Regions from separate parts of the Caulobacter sp. GW821-FHT11E10 genome, predicted to be linked through region 1. Evidence: predicted binding sites of a transcription regulator. Region 1 holds the regulator's gene; each other region holds the start of a gene.
The links. Region 1 encodes LexA, which represses DNA repair genes until DNA is damaged. Its sites were predicted from a motif close to ATGTTCNCNANNTGTTCT; they were not measured.
Positions count from the first base shown of each region.

Region 2: the regulator LexA is predicted to act here: its motif matches at 4,384-4,401, upstream of AC1RRV_RS14525 (putative DNA modification/repair radical SAM protein).
Region 3: the regulator LexA is predicted to act here: its motif matches at 3,795-3,812, upstream of recA (recombinase RecA).

Region 1 covers NZ_JBXARP010000009.1:221,040-226,857, forward strand. Annotated here, with positions in the region: gene trpD (anthranilate phosphoribosyltransferase) at 1-582, shown strand, start outside; gene trpC (indole-3-glycerol phosphate synthase TrpC) at 579-1,367, shown strand; gene AC1RRV_RS19715 (lysophospholipid acyltransferase family protein) at 1,476-2,042, shown strand; gene lepB (signal peptidase I) at 2,107-2,919, shown strand; gene AC1RRV_RS19725 (class I SAM-dependent methyltransferase) at 3,031-3,834, shown strand; gene lexA (transcriptional repressor LexA) at 4,006-4,710, shown strand; gene AC1RRV_RS19735 (isocitrate lyase/PEP mutase family protein) at 4,771-5,538, opposite strand; gene AC1RRV_RS19740 (ComEC/Rec2 family competence protein) at 5,585-5,818, opposite strand, start outside.
Region 2 covers NZ_JBXARP010000006.1:279,165-284,982, reverse strand. Annotated here, with positions in the region: gene AC1RRV_RS14545 (ATP-binding protein) at 1-750, shown strand, start outside; gene AC1RRV_RS14540 (hypothetical protein) at 804-1,001, shown strand; gene AC1RRV_RS14535 (hemerythrin domain-containing protein) at 1,135-1,662, shown strand; gene AC1RRV_RS14530 (UdgX family uracil-DNA binding protein) at 1,714-3,150, opposite strand; gene AC1RRV_RS14525 (putative DNA modification/repair radical SAM protein) at 3,150-4,370, opposite strand; gene AC1RRV_RS14520 (HU family DNA-binding protein) at 4,585-4,863, opposite strand; gene AC1RRV_RS14515 (helix-turn-helix domain-containing protein) at 5,193-5,600, opposite strand; gene AC1RRV_RS14510 (NAD(P)/FAD-dependent oxidoreductase) at 5,778-5,818, shown strand, end outside.
Region 3 covers NZ_JBXARP010000002.1:382,545-388,362, forward strand. Annotated here, with positions in the region: gene alaS (alanine--tRNA ligase) at 1-2,145, opposite strand, end outside; gene recA (recombinase RecA) at 2,620-3,690, opposite strand; gene AC1RRV_RS04875 (matrixin family metalloprotease) at 3,946-5,565, shown strand; gene AC1RRV_RS04880 (EAL domain-containing protein) at 5,659-5,818, shown strand, end outside.

The sequences.
Region 1 (5,818 bases):
TGCTTCCTGTTCGCCCAGGCGCATCACGGGGCGATGAAGCACGTCTCGCCGATCCGCCAGCAGCTGGGCTTCCGGACGATCTTCAACCTACTGGGCCCGCTGACGAATCCGGCCGGCGCCAAGCGGCAGGTGGTCGGGGTCTCGGCCTCGCGCTTCGTCGAGCCGATCGCCAAGGCCCTCGGGGCTCTGGGCGCCGAGCGCGCCTGGTCGGTGCATGGCTCGGGCATGGATGAGCTGACCACCACGGGCGAGACCGAGGTCGCCGAATGGCGCGACGGCGTCATGCGCCTGTTCACGATCACACCCGAGGCCGTCGGCCTGCCGCGCGCCTCGCTGTCGGACATCACCGGCGGCGATCCGGACTTCAACGCCGCCGCCCTGACCCGCCTGTTCGACGGCGAAAAGGGCCCCTATCGCGACATCGTGCTGCTGAACGCCGCCGCCGCCTTCCTGGTCGCCGACAAGGTCGAGACCCTGTCGGAGGGCATCGAACTCGCGGCCGACGTCATCGACACGGGCAAGGCCAAGGCGGCTCTGGCCGGCCTCGTCGCGGCCACCAACACCGAACTGGCGAGCGCATGACCGACATCCTGGCCAAGATCGCCGCCTACAAGCGCGAAGAGGTGACCGACCGCAAGCGTCGGCGCACCCTGACCGCCCTCGAGAACGCCGCCAAGAACGCCTCGTCGCCGCGCGGTTTCAAACGCGCCCTGATCGATCACCACGCCCCCGGCAAGCTGGCCCTGATCGCCGAGGTCAAGAAGGCCTCGCCGTCCAAGGGCCTGATCCGCGCCGACTTCGACCCGCCGGCCCTGGCCCGAAACTACGAAGCCGGCGGCGCGGCCTGCCTTTCCGTGCTCACCGACGGTCCCAGTTTCCAGGGCGCCGACGCCTATTTGATCGATGCCCGCGCGGCGACCGCCCTGCCCTGCATCCGCAAGGACTTCCTGGTCGACCCCTGGCAGGTGGCCGAGAGCCGCGCCCTCGGCGCGGACGCCATCCTGGTCATCCTGGCCATGATCGACGACGTCCTGGCCGCCGAGCTGATGTCCGAGGCCAAGCGCCTGGGCATGGACGCCCTGGTCGAAGTGCACGACGAAGCCGAGATGGCTCGCGCCGGGGACCTGGGCTCGGATCTGGTCGGCATCAACAATCGCGACCTGAAGAGCTTCGTCGTCGACCTGGCCGTCACCGAGCGTTTGTCCGCCCTAGCGCCGAGCGACGCCCTGCTGGTCACCGAAAGCGGCATCTTCGTCCACGACGACGTCGTGCGGATGGAGGCGACCGGCGCCAAGGCCATGCTGGTCGGCGAAAGCCTGATGCGGCAGGCCAACGTCACCGAGGCCACCCGCGCCCTGATCGGCTGACGGATCGGGTACGCGCCACCTGGCGTTTTCAAACGCGCCCGCTCACAGTCGCCCCAACAACAAGCCGCCGCTCCAGGACGTCGGCGAACGTCGCGCGAGGAAACGCGAATGCATTGGGTCGCCCGCGTGGTGAATTGGTCCCTCGTCGCCTTCTTCAAGCGCGAGGGCTGGACGATCGAGGGCTCGGCCCCGACGACGACCCGCAAGTTCGTGATCATCGCCGCGCCGCACACCAGCAACTGGGACTTCGTCTACTTCCTGGGCGCGGCCGACGCGCTGAACCTGAAGCTCAGCTTCATGGGCAAGGCCTCACTGTTCCGCTGGCCGTTCGAGAGGCTGATGAAGGACCTGGGCGGCGTGCCGATCGATCGATCCCAGTCGCGCGACACGGTCCAGGCCATGGCCGACGAGTTCGCCCGTCGTGACGAATTCATGCTGACGATCGCGCCCGAGGGCACGCGCGGCAAGGCGAGCGGCTGGAAGACCGGCTTCTACAACATCGCCCTGAAGGCCGGCGTGCCGATGGTGCCCGGCTTCATGGACTACAAGCGCAAGGTGGTGGGCCTGGGCCCGGCGATGACCCCCAGCGGCGACTATGAAAAGGACATGGCTGTGCTTGCCGCGTTCTACGCGCCGGTCACGCCAAAGCATCCGGAACTGAAGACCATCCTCTAGGACCCTTCGCCACGATTTGGCCAAGCTCCGCCGTCTAGCTAGACGCCGAGACGGAGGGACAAACATGGCCGAAACACGCGCCGAGAAGACGGGCTGGATCCACGGACTGGTCGAGACGGCCAAGACGGTCGCCATCGTGCTGGTGGTGTTCCTGGTTCCACGCACGGTCTTCTGCCAGCCGTTCACGATCCCGTCGGAGTCGATGCAGCCGACGTTGATGGTCGGCGACTACATCCTGGTGTCGAAGTATCCCTACGGCTGGAGCCGTCACTCCATCACGCTGAGCCCGCCTGTCGGCCACGGTCGCCTCATGGAGAAGACGCCGGTGCGCGGCGACATCGTCGTCTTCAAGAAGCCCAGCGACGGCCGCACCGATGTGATCAAGCGGGTCATCGGCCTGCCCGGCGACCGCATCCAGGTGAGCGGCGGCGTGCTGCGCATCAACGGCGTCGCGGTGTCCCAGAGCCTGACCGCCATCGACGCCGAGGGCTCGCCCGACGGCTATCCGATCCCGGTCCGCCACCTTCGCGAGACCCTGCCCAACGGCCGCGCCTACGCCACCAACAGCTTCGGCGCCGACACCTCGGCGGCCAATACCGGCGTCTATACGGTCCCGGCCGGCTGCTACTTCGTCATGGGCGACAATCGCGACAACTCGGCCGACAGCCGCTTCAATCCGGGGGCCACGACCCCGGGCTACGCCTCCTGCCCGTGGGATGTGGCCCGCGACGCCGACCTGCCGCCGCAGCTGGGCATGGGCTTCATTCCGGCCGAAAACCTGGTGGGCCGCGCCGAACGGATTCTGTTCTCGTGGAATGGCCACGGCCTGCGCCTGGACCGCACGTTCCGCAAACTGCCCGCCCCGAAGGTTGGCTGAACCCCATCACGTCGCTACGGTCCGCCCCGCTGCGGATCGAAAGGGAATCGGATGCGGGACGGCTCTTTCCTGACGGCGCTGCGCAACGCCACCCCGGCGCCCCTGCGTCCGATGCTGGGTCGCCTGCGCCGCGCGCTGACGCCCGCGCCGCCGGTCGCCGCGCCTGACGTCGTCCCGACCGATCCAAACGCCCTCCAGGCTCCTCAAGAGCTTTGGCACCTGGTCGGGGCCGCCGACGCCGACTTCGTGCGCGTCGGCCAACAATTCAAGCAGCTCTTCATCCAGGCCGGCCTGCAACCGCATCACGCGATTCTCGACGTCGGCTGCGGCATCGGACGCGCCGCCGCGCCGCTGGTGGACTATCTGGACCAGACCGGCCGCTACGCCGGCTTCGACGTGATGGCCCAGGCCATCGACTGGTGCAAAGCCAACATCGCGGTCGGCGATCCGCGCTTCGAATTCCTGCACGCCGACATGCACAGCGACCGGTACAATCCGGAAGGTTCGCAGCCGGCCAGCGCCTACGTCTTCCCTTATCCTGACGCCAGCTTCGACTATGTCTGGCTGGGCTCTGTCTTCACCCATCTGCTAGCCGCCGATCAGGCCCAGTTCGCCCGCGAGATCGCCCGCGTGCTGAAGCCCGGCGGGATCAGCATCGTCTCCTGGTACCTGGTCGACGACGAGGCGCGCGCCAATACCGGCAACGGCAGGATCGCCTTCGACTTCGTCCATGCGCTGGACGGCTGCTGGACGGCGACGCCGGACCTGCCGGAATCAGTGATCGGCTATGATCTCGAGCCGATCCTGGCCCAGTACGACGCCCTGGGCCTCGACGTGCTGAACCAGGCCCTGGGCGTCTGGCGCCGCGAACCCTTGCAGGATCAGGACATCATCGTCGCCCGCAAGCGCATCTGAAAGTTTTCGTTAAGCTTTTGATTCTGAGCGACATTTACCTTGTCGCCGAGCCTAGCCTTTGATTTTTCTGGCCTTTCTGGCCCAACACAGCCTCGACTTGACTTTAATGCGGAACGCCTAGAGAACATTCGAAAGGTTTGCGGTTTGTTCCGCGCTCCAGTCGAGGTCGACATGCTCACTCGCAAGCAGCACGAACTGCTGATGTTCATCCACGAACGCATCAAGGAGAGCGGTGTCTCTCCTTCGTTCGACGAGATGAAGGAGGCGTTGGATCTGGCGTCCAAGTCGGGCATCCACCGCCTGATCACCGCCCTGGAAGAGCGCGGTTTCATTCGTCGTCTCGCCCACCGCGCCCGGGCTCTCGAGGTGGTGAAACTGCCGCAGCAGGCCACGACGGCGGCGCCGCCCAAGGGGCGTGGAGCCTTCCGCCCGCAGGTGTTCGAAGGCGGCGGCGCGCCTCCGCCGACGCCTTCCGCGGCGCCTCCTGCCAACGACAGCCGAGAACTTCCGATACTCGGCAAGATCGCCGCCGGCACGCCGATCGACGCCATCCAGCACGAGCGCGAGCGCCTGCCCGTACCCGAATCCATGCTGGGGGCCGGCGAGCACTATGTGCTCGAGGTGCAGGGTGACTCGATGATCGAGGCCGGCATCCTCGACGGCGACTATGTGATCATCAAGAAGGGTGACACCGCCACCTCGGGCGAGATCGTCGTCGCCCTGGTCGGCGAGGAAGCCACCCTGAAGCGTCTGCGCAAGAAGGGCGGCTCGATCGCCCTGGAAGCGGCCAACCCGAAATACGAAACCCGCATCTTCGGTCCCGACCAGGTCGAGGTGCAGGGCAAGTTGGTCGGCCTGATCCGCCGCTACCACTAAACGTTCGAGATTACGGAGCAATCGGCCCCGGTCTTCATGTGAGACCGGGGCCTTTTTGTATCAGGGCCTGGGCGCCAAACGCCCCTCCTCCGCCAGCCGCTTGGCGACGGTGTCGAACCCCGCCCAGGCGGCCGCCGCCAAGGAGGCGCCGGTGCTGACCCGCCGAACGCCCAAGGCGCCGAGGCTCTCCACGGACATCTCCAGTCCCCAGAACAGGACGTTGACCGGCTTGGGCGCAACGGCTTGGACAATCGCCCTGATCTCCGTCGGATCGGTCACCGCCGGCGCATAGAGACAGTCCGCGCCAGCCTGGGCATAGGCCTTGAGACGTTCCAGGGTGGGAGCGAGATCGCGATTGCCGCGCAGATAGCCTTCCGTGCGCCCCACCAGCATCACGTCCTGGCCAGAGGCGTCGATGGCGCCGCGCGCCGCCTTGATCCGCGCGACGGCGGTCGGAAGGTCGTAGAGCGCGCTGCCCGACCAGTCCTCGATCGACAGGCCCGCGACGCCCGCCTCAACGGCCAGGGTCACGCTTTCGCCGACGCCATCGACCGTCTCCGAAAAGCCGGCCTCGAAGTCGGCATTCACGGGCAGGTCGGTCGCGGCGCACAACTCGCGAAGATGCGCGATCACCTCGTCCCGGGTAATCTGGCCGTCATCCTTGCCCATGGCCCAGGCCGCCCCGGCGCTGGTCGAGGCCAGAGCCTTGAAGCCCAGCTTCTCCAGCCGCCGCGCGCTGCCCACGTCCCACGGGTTGGGCAGAGCGAAACAGCCTTCGGCATGCAGGGCGCGGAAAGCCGCGCGGCGGGTGGCGAACGGGTTCGACATGGCTGGTGCTCCTTCGAAACGCGTGGGCCCGCGCTCGTGACGACGCTTAGCGCCCGCCCGTGACATAGGGTGTCAGCAGGCGGCTCCAAGGGCGGTCCCCCCGCAACGGCTGGGCCCAGACGATCCGCCAGCCGTCCGGGCCACGATAGAGCTCGGCGGCGCCGCCTCGCTCAAAATCCTCGGCTGTCAGCAGCACGGTGTCGGCGCACAGCGGCGGGGTGCGTTCCGGCGCCAAGGCGCGGACCACCACGACCTCGCTGCGCACGCAGAGCCCCGACAG
Region 2 (5,818 bases), on a different contig from region 1:
CTCAACATCGCGCTCAATGCCCGCGACGCCATGCCCGACGGCGGGGTGATCACGATTGAGGGCCGCAACGAACCGTCAGGGCGTCCCGAAGGGGCCGGCGACGCGATCCGGCTATCGATCCGCGACACCGGCGTCGGCGTGGCGCCGGAGATGCTGAGCCGGTTGTTCGAGCCGTTCTTCACCACCAAGGCCGTGGGCAAGGGGACGGGACTGGGCCTGTCGCAGGTCTACGGCTTTGCGCGCGCCTCCGGCGGCGAGGCGGGCGTGGATAGCAAGCAGGGGGAGGGCACCACCGTCTGGCTGCGCCTTCCGCGCTCGACCAAGGCCCCGGTAACCGAGGTCGCGGTCGTCGCGCCGACCACCTCGGCGAGATCGAAGCGTCACCGCATCCTGCTGGTCGAGGACGATGACAGCGTGGCGCAACTGGTCGAGGAGATGCTGCGCGAGCTGGGCTACGACGTGAGGCGGGCCGGCGACGCTCTGGCGGCGCTCGAAGTCTTGCGAGCCGACGTCGGCTTCGACCTGGTGTTCAGCGACATGGTGATGCCCGGCGATGTCGGCGGCCTCGACCTGGCGCGGGATATCACCCGTCTGCGGCCCGAGCTGCCGGTGATCCTGACCACGGGGTACAGCGCCGCCGCCGCCGCGGCCGCCAACGAGGGACGACGGGTGCTGATCAAGCCGTATCGGATCGAGGCCTTGGCCATCGAACTCGACACCGCGCTCACCAGCGCGCGAACGGGGACTTAGGAACCGCCTCCGCCGGGGATGGGTTGAAGACAGCAGCCCAGAGGAGGACTTCCATGTCCAAGACCCCCCCGATCCCGCCCGAACAGCGCGCCTTCAAGGGCCAGAAGCCCGATATCGAAGGGCGCGGCGGCCGCCAGGACGGCCTTCAGTCCGACGACCCCGGCAACGCCGACGTGAACCTGGAAGAGCAGGGCCGTCACGGCAATCTGCGTCAGAACACGACCCACTCGGGCAACGTCCAGGATCGCTGACCCAAACCATGTCGGGCGGTCGATTGTCGGTCGCCCGACATTGAAAACGCTTCTCATTCAAGAGTTTCCCGCGTTTGGAACGCGAAGCGCGACAAGGGAGTTGGTTGGCGGAACAGGTTCAGGAGAAACACCCATGGCAGCCCCTTCGAAGACCACGACCAAATCCACCAAGCCGCGCCGCACGCGCCGCACCGCCCGCCGTGATCCGCTGGCGATCAGCCTGCTGAAGAAGGACCACCGCGAGGTGGAGGCGATGTTCGACGAGTACGAACAGCTGGAGAGCGACGCCGAGAAACAGGCTCTGTTCAGCAAGATCGCCCTGTCCCTCAAGGTTCACACTCAGATCGAGGAAGAGATCCTCTATCCGGAAAGCCGCGGCGAAGTTGAGGACGACCTGCTGGACGAAGCCTATGTCGAGCACGACGGGGCCAAGAAGCTGATCGCCGAGATCGAGGCGATGAAGCCCGGCGAAGAATTCTACGACGCCAAGGTCAAGGTGCTCAGCGAGTACATCAAGCACCACGTCAAGGAAGAGGAGCAGCCCGGCGGCCTGTTCTCGCAAGCCAAAAAGGGCGACGAGGACCTCGAGGCCATGGGCGAGCGCCTCAAGGCCCGCAAGGAAGAGCTGATGGCCCAGATGGCCGGCAAGTCCGCGCACTAGACCTTCGACGGCTACACGGCGAACGCCCGGTCCTGGTGGCCGGGCGTTTTGCTATGTGAGGTCAGCCAGCTTGCCCGCCAGGCGCAGATCCTGGACGAACTCGGCATAGGCCCGCGCCCGAGTCTCCTCATCGGGAACGCGCAGCAGAAACGACGGGTGATAGGTCACCAGGCCTTGCGCCTGGTCGGCCAGCTGCAGCGCCTTTCCCCGGTTCGCCCCGATCGGCGTCGCCTTGCCGATCACCGCGAGCGCCGCCGTCGCGCCCAGGGCTACGATCACCCGGGGCCTCACCAACCGGCGCTCGGCGTCCAGCCACCAACGGCAGGCGGTGACCTCGTCCCGGTCTGGCGTCTTGTGGATCCGCCGCTTGCCACGGACCTCGTGCTTGAAATGTTTCACGGCGTTGGTGACGAAGGTTCGGTCGCGCGGAACGCCGGCCTCGGCCAGCGCCTTGTCGAACACCTGGCCGGCGGGACCGACGAAGGGGCGGCCCGCCAGATCTTCCAGATCGCCGGGCTGCTCGCCGACGAACATCAACGCCGCGCGGGCGGCGCCTTCTCCCGGCACGCCCTGGGTGGCGTCGCGCCACAGGTCGCAGCGACGGCAGACCTGCACGCCGGCGTCGACCTCGTCCAGGGTCGTCGGCGCGCCTTGGCCATAGGAAGCATCACGCGTGTGCCGCAGGGCGGCTTTCAGCTCGCGCTCCGAGGGGCGGCGAGGTCGGGCGTCGACCATGGCGGCGGCGCGGTCCTGGGCGGTTTCGATCAGGTCGGGAATGAGCCGCGCCTCCGGCAGGTTCCGCCAGTAGCGTTTCGGCATCTCCTGGCGCATCTGGCGGGGGTTGAGGCGAGCCGGATTGAAGATCGAGGCGTAGTAGGTGCGCCACAGCTCTTCCTGGGCGTCCTCGGACGGCGCATCGGCGGGATCGGCGCCTTCGGAGACCGTCAGCCGCTCGCGATCCCAAGCCACGCACGCATCGGGAGTGAGGATCGTCCAATCCATGTTGGTGAAGCGGCGCGCGAAGAACGGCGCGACGGCCTCCGTAACCCGATGGGCCGGCTCGAACCAAGCGGCGTAGGTCTCGTTTTCCGCGCCTTCGACCAGGCGAAAGCGGACGAAGGCCTTCATCTTGTGGGCGGCGCGGCTGACGGCCTTGGCCATGTCGCGAGCGCGGGCCATGTCGGGATCGGCCGGGTTCTCGACCAGGCGCGGCTCGCGCTCCAGCCGCCAGAGGATGCGATAGAGCAGGGCCAGGCGGTCCGGCGCGCGGTGCAGGATTACTTGCTCGGCCAGCTCGACGAAGGCGGCGGGGACGGTGAAGTCGCCGATCTTGCCGGATGGAGCGGCCGGGGCGGCATCCAGGTCGAATAGCTCCCGTTCCACGGTCCAGACCACCGCTTGCGGCGCCACGCCTTCGGCCCTCAGCATCCGAGCGGCCGTTCGCCAACCCGTGAAGTCAATCTCGGAAGCCAGGCGTACAACCCGCATCAGAAGAGACTCAGCTGCTGGGGTTGGACCAGGGCGGCCTTCAGGCTCTCGCGATCGGTCAGCGCCCCGGGCGTCCAGTCAGCCGTGACCAGGAAGGCCTTGGCGCGCTTGAGGACGGCCCCGACCCGCTTGAGATCGGCTAAGGTCAGGGCCGCCACCCGGCGGGCGGCGAGAATGCGCTCGACGGCCTTGGCGCCGAGGCCGGGTACGCGCAGCAGGGTCTCGCGGTCGGCGGTCTGGACGTCCACCGGGAACCTTGCGCGGTTCTTCAGCGCCCAACCGGTCTTGGGATCGACGGTGAGATCCAGGTCCTCGCCCTCGGCGACAATCTCGGGTCGTTCGAAGCCGTAGAACCTCATCAACCAATCGGCCTGGTACAGGCGATGCTCGCGCAGCAGGGGCGGCCGCGCCAGGGGCAGGCGATGGCTGGCGTCAGGGATTGGACTGAAGGCGGAATAGTAGACGCGCCCAAGGCGATAGGCGCTGTAAAGCGTGGCGCTGCGGGCCAGGATATCGCCGTCCCGAGCCTCGTCGGCGCCGACGATCAACTGGGTCGACTGGCTGCGGGCGAAGGTCCGCCGCCCTGCCTTCTTCGCGGGTTCGGCCCGATCCTCGATCGCCAGGCGCATGCGGCCCATGGCCCGCTTGATGTCGGTTGGGCTCTTCTCAGGCGCCAGGGCCCTGAGGCTGTCATCGCGCGGCAGCTCGATATTGATCGACACGCGGTCGGCGTAGAGCCCGGCCTCGGCCGCCAGTTCGGGCGAGGCCTCGGGGATCAGCTTGAGATGAATGTAGCCTCGGAAGTCGTGGTCCAGCCGCAGCGATCTCGCCACCCGGACCATGGCCTCCATCGTGTAGTCGCCCGTGCGGATGACCCCCGACGAGAGGAACAGGCCCTCGATGTAGTTGCGCTTGTAGAAGCTGAGCGTGAGGTCGACGACCTCCTTCACCGAGAAGCGCGCCCGGGGCGTGTTCGAAGACACGCGATTGATGCAGTAGGCGCAGTCGTAGATGCAGAAGTTGGTCAGCAGGATCTTCAGCAGGCTGATGCACCGGCCGTCGGGCGCATAGGCGTGGCAGATGCCCATGCCCTCGGTCGAGCCCACGCCCTGGCCGTCTAAGGAATTGCGTTTCTCGGCGCCGGACGATGCGCACGAGGCGTCGTACTTGGCGGCGTCGGAGAGGATGGCGAGCTTGCGCCTGAGATCGAGAACGGCCATGCGCGGCACGTTATCGTTCTTGATTTGTTCTAGATAGTCTTCACGCGCGAAGCTGGCGCAGGGCGCAACATCGCGCGTGAATAGAAGCGTCGGGAGGCGGACACTTGGGATGTCCGCCTCCCAGAATTATCCCGAGGGAATAATTCGCCTCAAGCATGGAACGCGACGGACGCCGAAACCGGTATCCGCTTTCGACTGCCGCGCCCTCGAAGGCTTAGCCGTTGACGGCGTCCTTCAGTTGCTTGGCCGGCGTGAAGGCGACCTTCTTGCTGGCGGCGATTTCGATGGTCGCGCCCGTGGCCGGGTTACGACCAGTGCGGGCCGGCTTGGCCTGGACCTTGAACTTGCCAAAGCCCGGGACCGAGACTTCTTCGCCCTTCACGGCGGCATCCGAGATCGCCTTGAAGACGCCGTCGATGATGGCCTTGGCTTGGGTCTTGGTCAGCTTATCGTCGGCGGCAACAGCGGCGTCGACCAGATCGGAAACGTTCATCTTCTCAAGCTCATTCCTGTGAATCAGGGAAGTTCGAGCCTGACGAGGCCGATCGCATTTGTCACCCGCTAGGGAAGGTTAAAATGCCGATTCACGGGGACAAAACGCCCGTGGGCCAGGGTTTTTCGCGAAATCGCCGGTCAGCCAATGGTCAAGCTTGGCTCAAAAGCCGTGGCGACCGTCTCCAAAGCCGATTCTCGGTCGACTCGCGTCGGGGTGATTCCCTTGCCGAGTCGGCCGTTCTGTCGGTGGCCAGCGAGGTCTCACGCAAACAAAAGCCCGCGTCGCCGGGGCGGACGCGGGCTCTGATTTCGTCGGTTGCGAAGCGGTCAGGGCGCTTCGTCATCCACCATGGCGCGGACCAGATCGACGACCCGGCGACGCAGCCGGCGGTCGGCTAGGCGCGGGAACAGGCTGGCCAGTTCCAGGCCCTCCGGCGTCGAGACGAACTCCGTCATGCGCTGGGAGAAGCCGTCGTCGATGCCGCCGTCGGTTTCGCTCAGGCCCTCGAAGAAATAGGACACAGGCGCCTGCAGCAGCTTGGCCGCGTCGTACAGCTTGCTGGCGCTGATGCGGTTGGCGCCGCGCTCGTACTTCTGGATCTGTTGGAACGTGATGCCCAGGGCGTCAGCGACCTGGGTTTGGCTAAGACCCATCATCTTGCGGCGAATTCTCAGCCGGGCGCCCACGTAGAGATCAACGGGGTGAGCCGGTTCGGCTGCGGGTCGATCGTTCATACGCGTCAAATCCCTCCAACGCCGCTAGGCGGCATCCTCTATACGTTAACGATATAGACCGAGCTTGGCTGCGTCGTCACGTCCGGGCGTACACGGAACGGGTGTTCGCGCCAAACTGTCGCGCCTTGGCTCATCCCGGACTTGACGTTCGCGGTCCCGGAAGGTGTGTGGCGCGCCATGACAGTTCAATCGGGCGCGCGTATCGCCGTGGCGGGAGC
Region 3 (5,818 bases), on a different contig from region 1:
CAGCAGGAAGCGGCGGGCCGCCTCCCCGGTCAGGGCCTCGATGCGACGCACGCCGGCGGCGACGCCCTGCTCCGAGACGATCTTGAACAGGGCGATGTCGCCGGTGCGGGCCACGTGAGTGCCGCCGCAGAGTTCGACCGAATAGGCCTTGGCGTCGTCGGCCAGCGACTTGCCCAGCGTCAGGACGCGGACGCTGTCGCCGTACTTTTCGCCGAACAGGGCCACGGCGCCGGCCTCGATGGCCTCTTCCGGGGCCATTTCCTTGGTCTCGGCCGGGACGTTCTGGCGGATGACTTCGTTGACCTCGGCCTCGATGCGGTCGAGCTCGTCGGCGGTCAGCGGGCCGCCGTGGCTGAAGTCGAAGCGCATGCGCTCGCCATCGACCATCTGGCCCTTCTGGGCGACGTGCGGGCCCAGCACATGGTGCAGGGCGGCATGCACCAGGTGGGCGGCCGAGTGGTTGGAACGGGTGGTGTGGCGGCGATCAGCGTCGACCGAGGCCACGACCTGGTCGCCGACCTTGAGGTCGCCCGACAGCTCGACGCGGTGGACGTAGAGCTCGCCGGCCTGCTTCTGGGTGTCGATCACGCGGCTCTCGCGGCCATTGGCCTCGATCACGCCCGTGTCGCCGGCCTGGCCGCCGCTCTCGGCGTAGAAGCTGGTGCGGTCCAGCAGGACCTCGGCGGTCAGGCCGGCCTTGGCCGACTCGACCTCGACACCCTCGACGAGGATCGCCTTCACCACGCCCGTGGTCTCGGTGTTGTCATAGCCGACGAAGTCGGTGGCGCCGGCCTTTTCCTTGATCGCGAACCACGCCGCGGCGCCGGCCTGCTGGCCCGAACCGGCCCAGTTGGCGCGCGCCATTTCACGCTGCTTCTGCATGGCCGCGTCGAAGGCGTCGGTGTCGACCGTCAGGCCCTTGGCGCGCACGGCGTCCTGGGTGAGGTCCAGCGGGAAGCCGTAGGTGTCGTAGAGCTTGAAGGCGGTCTCGCCGTCCAGCACGCCGCCGGCGGCCAGATTGGCGGTGGCGTCGTCGAGCAGGCCCATGCCGCGGCCCAGGGTGACGCGGAAGCGCTCTTCTTCCTGGCGCAGGGTCTCGACGATCGAGGCCTCGGCGCGGCGCAGTTCCGGATAGGCCTGGCCCATCTCGGCCACCAGGGTCGGCGCCAGGCGGTGCATCAGAGGCTCCTGCGCGCCCAGCAGATAGGCGTGGCGCATGGCGCGGCGCATGATCCGGCGCAGGACGTAGCCGCGGCCTTCGTTCGACGGCGTGACGCCATCGGCCAGCAGGAACGAGGACGAGCGCAGGTGGTCGGCGATCACGCGGTGCGAGGGGGCCTCGGCGCCCTCGGCCTTGACGCCGGTCAGCTCGACGCTGGCGGCGATCAGGCTCTTGAACAGGTCGACGTCGTAGTTGTTGTGCACGCCCTGCAGCACGGCCGCGACCCGCTCCAGGCCCATGCCGGTGTCGATCGAGGGCTTGGGCAGGCTGATGCGTTCGCCGCCAGCCAGCTGCTCGAACTGCATGAACACCAGGTTCCAGATCTCGATGAAGCGGTCGCCGTCCTCATCGGGGCTGCCAGGAGGGCCGCCGGCGATGTGGGGACCATGGTCGAAGAAGATCTCCGAGCACGGACCGCAGGGGCCGGTGTCGCCCATGGACCAGAAGTTGTCGCTGGTCGGGATGCGGATGATGCGGTCGTCGGACAGGCCGGCGATCTTCTTCCACAGGTCGGCCGCCTCGTCGTCGGTGTGATAGACCGTGACCAGCAGCTTTTCCTTGGGCAGCTTGAATTCGCCGGTCAGCAGGGTCCAGGCGTGGTGGATCGCCTGTTCCTTGAAGTAGTCGCCGAACGAGAAGTTGCCCAGCATCTCGAAGAAGGTGTGGTGGCGGGCGGTGTAGCCGACATTGTCCAGGTCGTTGTGCTTGCCGCCGGCGCGGACGCACTTCTGCGAGCTGGCGGCGCGCGGATGGGCCGGCGTCTCGGCGCCCGTGAACACGTTCTTGAACGGCACCATGCCGGCGTTGACGAACAGCAGGGTCGGGTCGTTCTGCGGCACCAGCGGCGCGGACTGGACGACGGCGTGATCGGCCTTGCCGAAGTAGTCGAGGAAGGTGCTGCGGATCTCGTTCAGGCTGGGCATGAGCGTCTCAAGTGTGGCGTACCGGTCCGGCGAAGGGCCGGAAGTCGGGCGCTGCATAGCGCGGTTTTTCGTGAAGGGGAAACCGACTCGAAGATGGGGCCCCGGGATGGGGAGAAAAAGGGCGTGTCAGGCGACTGGTCGTCGACCTCGGCCCAGTTCCCCGTCATCCGGGGCTTCCCGCGCGAGGCCGGTGATTCAGCCTCGATATGAGACTTGATCTTGCTCCGCGCCCGCCGCGGGCGAAGGGTCCCGCGCATGAAGCGCGGAATGAAGAGAGCGCTGTCGGATAGGCCCGCGCGGCCCCCTCCGGCGCTTCGCGCCACCTCCCCCGGGAGGGGAGGATCACAAAAGAGTAGGACGCCTGGCATGGGGTCCAGGCGTCCTGAAATCGCGGCCTTCGCGGCGGTCCGCCGCGGGCGTGTTGAAGGCGGGGAACGCCCGCGAAAGCGGGCGAAGGCCGCGAAACCTTGAAGCCTATTCCTCGTCGCCGTCCTCGGGGCCGCCGACCAGGAGCTCTTCCTCGATCTTCTGCGACGATTTCCGGACAGCCGCTTCGATGGAGGCGGCGATGTCGGGATTGGTCTTCAGGAACTCGCGAACATTGTCGCGGCCCTGACCGATACGTTGGCTGCCGTACGAGAACCACGAGCCGGCCTTGTCGATGATCCCGGCCTTGACGCCCAGGTCGATGACTTCGCCCAGCTTGGAGATGCCCTCGCCGTACATGATGTCGAACTCGACCTCACGGAACGGCGGCGCCACCTTGTTCTTGACCACCTTGACGCGGACGTTGTTGCCGATGATCTCGTCACGGACCTTCACCGAACCGGTGCGGCGAATGTCCAGGCGCACCGAGGCGTAGAACTTCAGCGCGTTACCGCCCGTGGTCGTTTCCGGGCTGCCGTACATCACCCCGATCTTGTGACGGATCTGGTTGATGAAGATGACGATGGTGTTGGCCTTGTTGATCGAGGCGGTCAGCTTGCGCAGCGCCTGGCTCATCAGACGGGCTTGCAGGCCCGGCAGGCTGTCGCCCATCTCGCCTTCGATTTCGGCCTTCGGCGTCAGGGCCGCGACGGAGTCGATCACGACAATGTCGACGGCGCCAGAGCGCACCAGGGTGTCGGTGATCTCCAGGGCCTGTTCGCCGTTGTCCGGCTGCGAGACTAGAAGGTGATCGAGATTGACGCCGAGCTTGAACGCATAGCCTGGATCCAGCGCGTGTTCGGCGTCGACGAAGGCGGCGGTGCCGCCGGCCTTCTGGACCTCAGCCACCACGTGCAGGGCCAAGGTCGTCTTGCCCGAGCTTTCCGGGCCATAGATCTCGATGATCCGTCCCTTGGGCAGACCGCCGATGCCGAGCGCGATGTCCAGGCCGAGCGAGCCGGTGGAGACGGACTCCATCTCGACCTTGCCCTTTTCGCCCAGCTTCATCACCGAGCCCTTGCCGAACGCGCGATCGATCTGGGCGAGAGCCGCCTCTAGAGCGCGTTGCTTGTCGCCTTCATCCTTGCCCACGAGTTTCAAAGCCGCCTGACTGGTCATTGGTTGTCCGCCCTTATTCCATGATTCCGGTAGCTCGCCCGGCGCTTCCCGCGCCTCGCCTCAACCACCTGTGGAACACCCTTAATGCGTACACACTTTGTTCCAGGTTCGCAAGATGTTCTCATTCACAGAAACGACCGTTTCTGACGTAGCCCCACAAGGGGTCTGGAGTAGCGGATCAGGCTGGCTTTTCAGCCGATTGACTTTGACCAGCCACCGGCGCCCTCTTTTCCCACGCGAAGCGAAGAGGAAGCCATGCCTGTCCTTTCGGGTGAACGTTGGCCGGCGGCCGGTGGTGTCACGACGATCACCTGGAGCTTCGCGACCGCGAACTACAGCACGCTCCAGACCAAATATTCCGGCTACAAGGACTTCGACTCCCAGATCAACGCCAGCGTCCAGGGGCTGATCCAGAACGCCTTCGCCGCCTGGGAGGCGGTCGCCAACATCGACTTCGTGATGGTGGCCGACTCGTCCATCGTGAACATCCGGGTGGGCAACCTCTATATCGACGGCTACGCCGCGCCGGGCCAAGGCTCGACGCTAGGACGGACCAGCAGCTGGTTCGTCGGCGTCAACTACACCGCCGCCCAGATCGTCTTCGACGTCGACGCCTACGACGACACCGCCACCCTGTACGAGGTGGCCGTCCACGAGATCGGCCACGCGCTGGGGCTGGACCACAGCCCGATCGTCAGTGCGGTCATGTACTATCTGGCCAACAGCCAGAACCTCAGCGGCAAGCTGTCGTCGGACGACATCGCGGGGATCACCGCGATCTACGGCGCGAAGGGCGCAACGGTCGTCGACGACTATCTCGCCACGACGGCCACAACGGGGGTGGTCACCGTCGGAGGCTCCAAGACGGGCGTGATCGAGACCGTCGGCGACGTCGACTGGTTCAAGGTGACCCTGGTCGCCGGCCACACCTATCGGTTCGACCTCGAAGGGTCATCAAGCGGCGCCGGAACCTTGCCGGACCCGATGCTGGAACTGCGGTCGAGCACGGGCGCGCTGTTGGGCTCCTATGACGACGGCGGGACGAACCTGAACTCCCGCGGCTCCTACACCGTCCAGACCGGCGGGACCTACTATCTGGCCGCCCAGTCGCTGATCGCGTCAGACACGGGCTCCTACAAGCTGTCGGTGACCGACATCGCCGCGACCCAGCCGTCGCAAGCCGTGCTGACGGCCGGGACCAACATCCTGCGCCAGACCGCCAACGCCACGGTCACCGACCTGGCGACCAAGGTCGGGGCCGGGACGCTGAGCCAGGCCAGCGCCATCGCCCAGATCGTCAAGACGGCCGACGCCACGACCTCGGTCGCGATCCTGAGCTATCAGTTCTTCACCGGCTCGATCCCGTCGCTGGGCGGCATCGACTATCTGGTCTCACCGACGGGCAGCAATCCCAACAACATCAACTCGGCCTACTACCAGCTGTTCTCGCTGGAGAACCGCTACATCAACTTCGCGGTCAATCTGGGCAAGGTCGGCGCGGGACAGGCCCAGTTCCAGGCGACCTACGGATCGCTCGACCTGTTCGCGGCCACGCGCCAGGCCTATGCAACCATCTTCGGCGCCGCGCCCAGCGACGCCAAGCTGCACGCCCTGCTGGATCCGACGTTCGTGATGAACGGCCAGACCATGACCCGCGCCCAGTACTTCGCCTACTACGGCGGCGACGGCGCCAACGGGCTGGGGACCAAGGCGGCCATGGTCGGCTGGCTGCTGGCCGAGGCCGAAAAGGCGGACGTGGGCTCCTATGCCCTGTCCAACGCCGCCTTCCTGACCGACCTAGCCGACGGCGCGAATTTCGCCGTCAACCTGATCGCCGTCTATGGCCGGCCAGAATATGTCTATCAAGCCGGCTGACCCATAACCGATATCGGGCTTCGCCCGCTCAGCGCGAAACCGGTCCTTAAGTCCCGCCGTGCAAGTCTCCCCGCTCCTTGGGGGATTGCCGTCTTGTCGATCGATCCGCGTCGCCTTCTCGGCCTGGCGTTCGCCAGCGCCGACCTTCTCGTGGAACTGCAGGGCGGCCGCGTGCGCCTGGCGCTGGGCGCCGCCCAGAAGGTCATGGGTCTCAGCGAGGCCAGCCTGACCGGCCAATCCTGGTCCGACCTGT